DNA from 3 places in the Bradyrhizobium sp. 172 genome. Region 1 is predicted to be linked to each of the others. Evidence: predicted binding sites of a transcription regulator. Region 1 holds the regulator's gene; each other region holds the start of a gene.
The links. Region 1 encodes PhoB, which activates phosphate uptake and scavenging genes when phosphate is short. Its sites were predicted from a motif close to TGTCATNNANCTGTCAT; they were not measured.
Positions count from the first base shown of each region.

Region 2: ugpB (sn-glycerol-3-phosphate ABC transporter substrate-binding protein UgpB) is a predicted target of PhoB. The motif match lies at 1,851-1,867, and genes of this name have one in related genera.
Region 3: IVB07_RS22085 (DUF47 domain-containing protein) is a predicted target of PhoB. The motif match lies at 1,309-1,325, and genes of this name have one in related genera.

Region 1 covers NZ_CP064701.1:7,669,366-7,672,807, forward strand. The annotation lists gene IVB07_RS36360 (aspartate aminotransferase family protein) at 1-395, opposite strand, end outside; gene IVB07_RS36365 (GcrA family cell cycle regulator) at 851-1,363, shown strand; gene phoB (phosphate regulon transcriptional regulator PhoB) at 1,602-2,309, opposite strand; gene phoU (phosphate signaling complex protein PhoU) at 2,332-3,048, opposite strand; gene pstB (phosphate ABC transporter ATP-binding protein PstB) at 3,059-3,442, opposite strand, start outside.
Region 2 covers NZ_CP064701.1:8,055,620-8,059,061, forward strand. The annotation lists gene IVB07_RS38055 (organic hydroperoxide resistance protein) at 1-307, shown strand, start outside; gene IVB07_RS38060 (CaiB/BaiF CoA-transferase family protein) at 484-1,701, shown strand; gene ugpB (sn-glycerol-3-phosphate ABC transporter substrate-binding protein UgpB) at 1,922-3,238, shown strand; gene ugpA (sn-glycerol-3-phosphate ABC transporter permease UgpA) at 3,286-3,442, shown strand, end outside.
Region 3 covers NZ_CP064701.1:4,556,362-4,559,803, reverse strand. The annotation lists gene IVB07_RS22095 (branched-chain amino acid ABC transporter permease) at 1-241, shown strand, start outside; gene IVB07_RS22090 (branched-chain amino acid ABC transporter permease) at 243-1,211, shown strand; gene IVB07_RS22085 (DUF47 domain-containing protein) at 1,370-2,014, shown strand; gene IVB07_RS22080 (inorganic phosphate transporter) at 2,030-3,037, shown strand; gene sugE (quaternary ammonium compound efflux SMR transporter SugE) at 3,030-3,344, opposite strand.

The DNA.
Region 1 (3,442 bases):
GCGCCTTCGAAGGTGATCATGCGATAGCGGTCGGGATGACCCTTTGCGGCGTGATAACGGCGCACGACCTTGATCACGCATTCCAGCGCTTCGGCGCCGGAATTGCAGAAGAACACGAAATCCGCGAAACTTTCATTGCACAGGCGCGCGGCGAGCTTTTCGCCGTCCGGGCTCTGGAACAGATTCGACATGTGCCAGAGCTTGGTGGCCTGCTCCTGCAACGCCGCGACCAGCGCCGGATGGGCATGGCCGAGCGCATTCACCGCCACCCCGGAGGTGAAATCGAGATAGCGCTCGCCATTGGTCGCGATCAGCCAGCAGCCTTCGCCACGCTCGAAACCAAGGTCGGACCTGGCGAAAACGGGGAGCAAATGCGGCGCTGCGCTGTTAGTCATGATGGTCACTTGAATGTTGCGGACGGAGTGAGCGTGCATTGCGCAACGCACCATCGACCGGCCCGGAAAACGAAACGTGCCGCCTCTTGAGGGCGGCACGTGCGACTATCTTAGGCCTGGTGAAACGGGTGTCAATGCCGCCCGGAAAGCCTCGCGAAACGCTGAATCCGTAGTCTTGCGGTGCCGATTTAGAGGGATTTGGCCACGGAACATGTGGAAGCGAGTCGGCGGACTCTTGCGCGGGAGTCACGCCATATTGTAGCGTTTGGATTGTCAGATACGACATCTCGTGCAGTGGTTCTGATCTTTAAGTCCTTATGTACCGGCGTAAACGTTCGGGCGTTCAAGACGCGCCCGGCGAGCCTTAAGGGATTCTGGCGGCACGGGTTTTTGAAGGCTTAGGCATTCGCTGCGAGGCCCCAGGATGGCTGGCGCGCAGCGAGGGAAAGGGTGCAATGACGGTTTTGACCTGGTCCGATGATCGCGTCGAGCAGCTGAAAAAGCTCTGGGAGGCCGGACTTTCGGCCAGCCAGATCGCGGCGGAGCTCGGCAATGTGACCCGCAATGCCGTGATCGGCAAAGTGCACAGGCTCGGCCTTTCGGGCCGCGCCAAGAGCCCATCATCGGCAGCGCCGCGGCCGCGCAAGGCGCGCCCCGCGCAGCACATGATGCGGGTGAGCCGCCCGATCTCGCGCGGCAACACCGCGCTGGCGCAGGCCTTCGAGGTCGAGGCTGAGCCGGATCCGGTCACCTACGACAACGTGGTGCCGATGAGCCAGCGGCTGTCGCTGCTGGAATTGAACGAGGCGACCTGCCACTGGCCGGTCGGCGATCCCTCGAGCCCGGACTTCTTCTTCTGCGGTGGAAGGGCGCTGTCCGGACTGCCCTATTGCGCCCAGCACTCGCGCGTTGCGTACCAGCCCGCGTCGGATCGGCGCCGCGCACCGGTAAAGCCGGGTCCCCGTTAGTCGTCACGCGAAGACAGTTCAACAATTTCAGTGTCGTCCCGGCCTAGTGCGCAATTGCGCACGGGGGGCCGGGACCCATACTCCGAGCACGCAATAATCGTGCGGAAGGGGTCACTCCGAGTCTTCGCCAAACCACGTTCGGTGGTTATGGGTCCCGGATCAGCGCTCGCTTCGCTCGCTTGTCCGGGACGACGGCTGAGAATGCAGGGACAGCTCGCCAACAAACAAGCCTGCAACCCTACACCTGCTCCGCCTTCGCGAAGCGATCATCCAGCGCGTAGCCGGCGCCGCGGACGGTGCGGATCGGGTCCTGCTCGCGGCCGAGATTGAGCAGCTTGCGCAGGCGGCCGATATGCACGTCGACGGTGCGCTCGTCGATATAGATGTCGCGGCCCCAGACGCTGTCGAGCAGCTGCTCGCGCGAGAACACCCGTCCCGGATGCTCCAGGAAGAACTCCAGCAGGCGATATTCGGTCGGACCGAGATCGATCGGCCGGCCCGAGCGCGCCACGCGGCGCTTGTCACGGTCGAGCTCGATGTCGCCAAAAGCAAGGACGGTGGCGAGGCGCTCCGGGCTCGCGCGCCGCAGCAGGCCTTTCACGCGCGCCAGCAGCTCCGGCACCGAGAACGGCTTGACGATGTAATCGTCGGCGCCGGTCGCAAGACCCCGCACCCGCTCGCTCTCCTCGCCGCGCGCGGTGAGCATGATGATCGGGAGCTGCTTGGTCTCGGGACGGGTGCGAAGCCGCCGGCACAATTCGATGCCTGACAGGCCCGGCAGCATCCAGTCGAGCACGATCAGATCGGGGATGTGCTCCTTGAGGCGGGTGTCGGCGTCGTCGCCGCGCATCACCGTCTCGACGTCATAGCCGTCGCCTTCGAGGTTGTAGCGGAGAAGCTCGGTCAGGGCTTCCTCGTCCTCAACCACCATAATGCGTGCGCCCATCGGGTCGTCGCTCCTTAAGTCTTCAGGTGTTCGGTACCGTGTTGGCAAAGGTCGTCATGTCGCCCTTCGGCCGCTTGTCGGTGATCGCCTGGCCCTCGATCATGTAGAACACGGTCTCGGCGATATTGGTGGCGTGGTCGCCGATCCGCTCGATGTTCTTGGCGCAGAACATCAGATGGATGCAGAACGAGATATTGCGCGGATCCTCCATCATGTAGGTGAGGAGTTCGCGGAACAGCGAGGTGCAGATGGCGTCGACTTCCTCGTCGCCCTTCCACACCGCCATCGCCGCCGGCAAATCATGCGCGGCATAGGCGTCCAGCACCGACTTGACCTGCTGCTGCACGAGGTCGGTCATGTGCTCGAGGCCGCGGAACAGCTTGAGCGGATGGAAGTCCGTCTCCAGCGCCGCGACGCGCTTGCCCATGTTCTTGGCGAGGTCGCCGATGCGCTCGAGATCGGTCGCGACGCGCATGGCGCCGACGATCTCGCGCAGATCGACCGCCATCGGCTGGCGGCGGGCGATGGTGAGCACCGCACGCTCCTCGATGCGCTTCTGCAGCGCGTCGAGCTCGGTGTCGATGGCGACGACGCGCTGGCCGAGCGGGACGTCGCGGCGGATCAGCGCGTCGACGGACTCGACGATCATGCGCTCGGCGATGCCGCCCATCTCGGCGACCAGGCGAGTGAGTTCCTGGAGGTCGGTGTCGAAAGCCTTTGCGGTATGTTCAGAACCCATGTCGCGTCTCCTAGCCGAACCGGCCGGTGATGTAATCCTGCGTGCGCCGATCTGACGGCGACGTGAAGATCTTGCTGGTGTCGTCGAACTCTATCAGCTCGCCGAGATACATGAAGGCGGTCTTGTCGGAGACGCGCGCCGCCTGTTGCATGTTGTGGGTGACGATAGCGATCGTGTAATCCTCGGACAGCTCCTGGATCAGCTCCTCGACCTTGGCGGTCGAGATCGGGTCGAGCGCCGAACAGGGTTCGTCGAACAGGATCACCTCGGGCCGCACCGCGACGGTGCGGGCGATGCAGAGGCGCTGCTGCTGGCCGCCGGAGAGCGACAGGCCGGAGGCGTTGAGCTTGTCCTTGACCTCGTTCCACAGCGCGCCGCCGCGCAGCGCCTTCTC
Region 2 (3,442 bases), 390 kb from region 1:
CGGAGGCGGCGCCGGCAACAATCCCGAGCAGCTGTTTGCTGCGGGCTATGCCGCCTGCTTCATCGGCGCGATGAAGTTCGTGTCCTCGCAGGGCGGCCCCAAGGTTCCGGCCGACGCCTCCGTGACCTCGACCGTCGGCATCGGCCCGCGCGCGGCCGGCGGCTTCGGTCTCGACATCGACCTTGCCGTCTCGCTGCCGGGCCTCGCCCGCGCGGAAGCCGAGGCGCTGGTCGAGAAGGCGCACCAGGTGTGCCCGTATTCCAACGCGACGCGCGGCAATGTCGACGTCCGTCTGACGGTCGTCTGATCGGTTAGCTGAAGCGGCTGGCCCGAGATACCCCTCGGGCCGGCCGCCTCCCTTGATTTGCCATCCCGCGGGATTGCGGCGAGCGGCCTGCATGACGCCCTACGCGCGAAGCCATTGCCGGCTCGGACGAACCTCGTTAGGCCTGTGATCAATACCGACACAGGGGACGCGAAGGCATGACTGAAGCCGCCAGTTCTGGAGCTGCCATGGGTGCAATGAGCGGCCTGCGCGTCATCGATCTGACGCGCGTGCTCGGCGGCCCCTATTGCACCCAGATCCTCGCCGACCATGGCGCCGACGTGATCAAGGTCGAGCCGCCCGCAGGCGACGAGGTACGCGACTGGGGCCCTCCCTTCCACGAGGAAGACGCGGCCTATTTCATCGGCATCAACCGCAACAAGCGCTCGATCGGCCTCGACCTCGCCTCCGAGGGCGGCCGGACCGTGCTGCTCAAGATGCTGGAGAGCGCCGACGTCCTGATCGAGAACTTCAAGCCGGGCACGCTGGAGAAATGGGGCATCGGCAACGAGGTGTTACGCGAGAAATTTCCGCGCCTCGTGCATTGCCGGATCTGCGGCTTCGGCGCCGACGGCCCGCGCGGCGGCAATCCCGGCTATGACGCCATCATCCAGGCCATGACCGGCATGATCGCGGCGACCGGCTCGCCCGAGAGCGGACCGATGCGGATCGGCGTGCCGCTGGTCGACATCGGCACCGGCCTCTATGCGGCGATCGGCATCTTGATGGCGCTGTCGGAGCGGCAGCGCTCGGGCCAGGGCCAGTTCCTGGAGACCACGCTGTACGAGACCGGTCTCGCCATCATGCATCCGCACACCGCGAATTATTTCATGCATGGCAAGCCGCCGTCGCTCACCGGCAACGAGCATCCCAACCTCGTGCCCTATGCGATCTTCCCGACCAAGACCGACGACATCTTCATCGGCGTCGGCAATGACGGCACCTTCCGCAAGCTCGCCAAGGAGATCGGCAAGCCCGAGCTCGGCACCGATCCGCGCTTTGCGCGCAACAAGGATCGCATCGGCAATCGCGAGGCGCTGCGGGCCGAGCTTGCCGCCGTGTTCAGCCAGCACGAGGCCGAGCCGCTGTGCAATCGCCTGCTCGCCGCGGGCCTGCCCGCCGGCCCCGTGCAGAAGATCGACCAGGCATTGACCAACCCGCACACGATCGCGCGCGGCGATATTATCGAGAAGGATTGGTACAAGGGCGTGGCGTCGCCGATCCGGCTCGACCGCAGCAAGCCGAGCCTGCGGCGCCTGCCGCCGAAATTCAGCGAGCACGCCGCCGAGGTCCTGGGCGAATTCGGCTACTCCAGGTCCGAGATCGACGCGATGGTCGAGCAGGGCACTGTCTGCGGCCCCGAGCGCAAGCGCTAGCGCCCTCGCCTTCCACATCCCACGGCAATGCCGCAGTGCGGTGCGGGCGCTCTGTGCACCGCGAACGGAGGACGCTGCGCGCGCGGCATTCGCCTATTTGACGGCTTCCCTTTTCCAGCGCTTGCCGCTTTCGTTTCGGCCGCTTACACAGTCATGTGAACGTCATATGGCGCTGCTAGCGCAAGCGATCATTTTTGACGGCCCAAGGGAGGTTTACTTGATGGCTCTTCGACATTTTGGAGCGGCTGCCGCTATTGCACTCACGGTTGGACTATCGGCCTCGCCGGCCTTGGCCGTGACCGAAATCCAGTGGTGGCACGCGATGACCGGCGCCAACAACGACGTCATCGTCAAGCTCGCCACCGACTTCAACGCGTCGCAGAGCGACTACAAGGTGATCCCGACCTACAAGGGCAACTATCCCGATACGATGAACGCCGGCATCGCGGCGTTCCGCGCCGGCAACGCCCCGCACATCATGCAGGTGTTCGAAGTCGGCACCGCGACCATGATGGCCGCGACCGGCGCCGTGAAGCCCGTCTACAAGCTGATGGCCGACGCCGGCGAGAAGTTCGACCCCAAGATCTACCTGCCCGCCATCACCGGTTATTATTCGACGTCGAAGGGCGAGATGCTGTCCTTCCCTTTCAACTCGTCCTCGACCGTGATGTGGGTGAACCTCGACGAGCTGAAGAAGGCGAACGTAGAGATCCCGAAGACCTGGCCCGAAACGTTCGAGGCCGCCAAGAAGCTGAAGGCTGCCGGTCATGACACCTGCGGCTTCTCGGGCTCCTGGATCACCTGGGTCAATCTCGAGCAGCTCTCGGCGTGGCACAACGTGCCGCTCGCCAGCAAGGCCAACGGCCTCGACGGCTTCGACACCGTGCTCGAGTTCAACGGACCGCTTCAGGTCAAGCATCTCGAAACCCTGGTCGAGCTGCAGAAGACCAAGACCTATGACTACGCCGGCCGCACCAACACCGGCGAAGGCCGCTTCACTTCGGGCGAGTGCCCGATCTACCTGACCTCGTCGGCCTTCTTCGGCAACGTCAAGGCGCAGGCCAAGTTCAACTTCACCGCCGTGCCGATGCCGTATTATCCCGACGTCAAGGGCGCACCGCAGAACTCGATCATCGGCGGCGCTTCGCTGTGGGTGATGGGCGGCAAGTCGGCCGAGGAATACAAGGGCGTCGCGAAATTCCTGACCTTCCTCTCCGACACCGATCGCCAGGTCTACATCCACAAGGCCTCCGGCTACCTGCCGATCACCAAGGCGGCCTACGCCAAGGCGAAGGAAGAAGGCTTCTACAAGGATCAGCCCTATCTCGAGACCCCGCTGCTCGAGCTGACCAACAAGGAGCCGACCGAGAATTCGCGCGGTCTGCGCCTCGGCAACATGGTGCAGCTGCGTGACGTCTGGTCGGAAGAGATTGAGCAAGCGCTGGCCGGCAAGAAGACCGCCAAGCAGGCGCTCGATGCCGCCGTCGAGCGCGGCAACACGATGCTGCGGCAGTTCGAAAAGACCGCCGTCAAGTGAGGCAATGAGCGGCAGGCCGCGACCCGGCCTGCCGCTCTGCTGGCATCATGCAAAAGCAAGCCATCTTCCAGTCAAGACTGTTACCGTACGCGCTGGTTGCGCCGCAGCTCGCGATCGTCCTGATTTTCTTCTATTGGCCGGCCCTGCAGGCGGTGATCCAGTCCTTCCTGCTCCAGGATGCGTTCGGTCTGTCGACCACCTTTG
Region 3 (3,442 bases), 3.1 Mb from region 1:
GGCGCCGATCAACCAGGTGCGGCCGTTGATGGGCGCCGACCTCATCATCGTGGTGTTCGCGGTGGTCGTGATCGGCGGCATGGGATCGATCATGGGCTCCATCATCACCGGCTTCGCGCTCGGTGTGATCGAAGGCCTGACCAAATATTTCTACCCCGAGGCCTCCAACACCGTCGTGTTCGTGCTGATGGTGCTGGTGCTCTTGGTGAAGCCAACGGGATTGACGGGAAGGGCGGCCTGATATGACAGCCTTGACGGACGACACGCTGCCGGTAACCCCGCGCGCGATCCGCGACGAGATGATCGTGTTCGTGGTGATGGCGCTGCTGCTGGCTTCGGTGCCATTCACGGGGGTCTACCCGTTCTTCGTGATGCAGGCGCTGTGCTTCGCGCTGCTCGCCTGCGCCTTCAACCTGCTGATCGGCTACGGCGGTTTACTGTCCTTCGGCCATGCGATGTTCCTGGGCACGGCCGGCTATTGCAGCGCGCATGCGCTGAAAGTATGGGCGCTGCCGCCGGAACTCGGCATCCTCGTCGGGGTCGCCGGTGCCTTCGTGCTCTCGCTCATCACGGGCTATATCTCGATCCGCCGCCAGGGCATCTATTTCTCGATGATCACGCTGGCGCTGTCGCAGCTCTTGTACTTCATCTACCTCCAGGCGCCGTTCACCCATGGCGAAGACGGTATCCAGGGCATTCCGCAGGGACGCATGTTCGGCGTCTTCGATCTGACCAAGCCCACCGTGCTCTACTACGTGGTGCTGGTCGGTTTCCTCGCCGGCTTCCTGCTGATCTTCCGCATCATCAACTCGCCGTTCGGCGAAGTCCTCAAGGCGATCCGCGAGAACGAGCCGCGCGCGATCTCGCTGGGTTACCGCACCGATCAGTACAAGTTCCTGGCTTTCGTCCTGTCGGGCACGCTGGCCGGCTTTGCCGGTGCGCTGAAAGTCTTCGTGGCGCAGAATGCCTCGCTCACCGACGTGCACTGGTCGATGTCGGGCGAAGTCGTGCTGATGACGCTGGTCGGCGGACTCGGAACCGTCTTCGGTCCCGTGGTCGGTGCCTTCGTGATCATCGCCATGCAGCAATATCTGGCGGGGTTCGGCCAATGGGTGACCGTGATCCAGGGCTCGATCTTCGTGATCTGCGTGCTCACCTTCCGCCGTGGCGTCATCGGCGAAATCGCGCATTACTTCCGGCGGTCGCTGTAAGTCGTTGATATAATAGAAGATGTGTTGACGCGCGAAAGCGGTGGATGATCCGGCTCCACGGGCGTGAGGTGGCACGCGCGTGGATCGAAAATGGTCTATGACAGTTTCATGACGGCCCGCTTGGGCCAGGCCATCATCCAACCGGTAGTCTCTCTCCCATGATGCGATTGTTTCGCGCTTTCCTGCCGAAGGAAGAACGGTTCTTCGACCTGTTCGACCGCCACGCCCAGACCGTGATCCAGGGCTCGATCGCGCTCCAGAGCATGCTCAACGGGGGCGAGGAGACGCCGGTCTATTGCCAGCGCGTCAACCAGTTCGAGAACGATGCCGACAACATCACCCGTGAGGTGCTGACCGCGGTGCGCCGCACCTTCATCACCCCGTTCGACCGCGGCGACATCAAGAACCTGATCACCTCGATGGACGACGCCATCGACCAGATGCAGCAGACCGCAAAGGCCGTGATGCTGTTCGAGGTCCGCAGCTTCGAGCCGCCGATGCGGGAGATCGGCGGGCTTCTGATCGAATGCGCCAATCTGGTCGGCCGCGCGCTGCCGCTGATGCAGAAGATCGGTCAGAACGTGGCCATGCTGACCGCGATCACGGAAGAGCTTGGCAAGCTGGAAGGCCGCGTCGACGATCTCCATGATATCGGGCTGAAGGAACTGTTCCTCAAGCATCGCGGCGGCAACGCGATGGATTTCATCGTCGGCGCAGAGATCTACGACCATCTCGAGAAAGTCGCCGACCGCTTCGACGACGTCGCGAACGAGATCAACAGCATCGTCATCGAGCAAGTTTAGGGCAGGGGCCACGCCGTGGATGTTGCGTTGGGTCTTCCCGTCCTTGTCGGATTGATCGCCGTCGCGCTGCTGTTCGACTTCCTGAACGGCCTGCACGACGCCGCCAATTCGATCGCGACCATCGTCTCGACCCGCGTGCTGCGGCCGCAATACGCGGTGTTCTGGGCCGCGTTCTTCAACTTCGTCGCCTTCATGGTGTTCGGGCTGCACGTTGCCCAGACTATCGGCACCGGCATCATCGATCCCGCGATCGTGGATGCTCAGGTGATCTTCGCCGCGCTGGTCGGCGCCATCGTCTGGAACCTGGTGACATGGGCGCTCGGCATCCCATCGTCCTCGTCTCATGCATTGATCGGCGGCTTGTTTGGTGCCGGCGTGGCCAAAGCCGGCCTTTCAGCGGCGGTCTGGAGCGGGTTGTCCAAGACGGTGATCGCCATCGTGCTGTCTCCGCTGGTCGGCTTCCTGCTCGCGATGGTGCTGGTCGCGATCGTCTCCTGGGCCTCGGTGCGCTCCACGCCCTTTGCCGTGGATCGCGCCTTCCGCATCCTGCAATTCGCCTCCGCCTCGCTCTATTCGCTCGGCCATGGTGGTAACGACGCTCAGAAGACCATGGGCATCATCGCCGTGCTGCTCTATTCGCAGGGCCAGCTCGGCGGCGAATTCTTCGTACCCTTCTGGGTGGTGCTCTCGTGCCAGGCCGCGATGGCGATGGGGACGCTGATGGGCGGCTGGCGCATCGTCCGCACCATGGGCCTGCGCATCACCAGGCTGACCCCGATGCAGGGCTTTTGCGCCGAGACCGGCGGTGCCGCGACCCTGTTCATGGCGACCTTTCTCGGTGTTCCGGTCTCGACCACCCACACCATCACCGGCGCCATCGTCGGCGTCGGCGCGGCCCGCCGCCTCTCGGCGGTGCGCTGGAACGTCGCCAGCTCGATAGTCTATGCCTGGGTGATCACGATGCCGGCCTCGGCCATCGTCGCCGCGCTGAGCTGGTGGGCGGTCAAGATCTTCGTCAGGTAACCAGCTTCAGTCCGACAATGCCGGCGACGATCAGCCCGATGCTGGCGAGGCGGAACGCGGTGGCCGGCTCGCCGAACAGGACGATGCCGAGCGTCGCGGTGCCGACCGCACCGATGCCGGTCCAGACCGCATAAGCGGTTCCAATCGGCAGCGATTTGAGAGCGAGCCCGAGCAGGATGATGCTGCCGGCCATGGCGCCGAGCGTGAGGATTGACGGAACGAGCCTGGTGAACCCCTCGGTATATTTGAGGCCGATGGCCCAGGAGATCTCCAGCAGACCGGCGACGAACAGGATGCTCCAGGCCATGACGACCCTCCATTCAAGGCAGGGTCGTCCCCGCGACTGGTGTGCTGATAGCAAGGGAAGGCCGTCCCTCCCAACCCAAGCCCGATATGGGGCTGGCC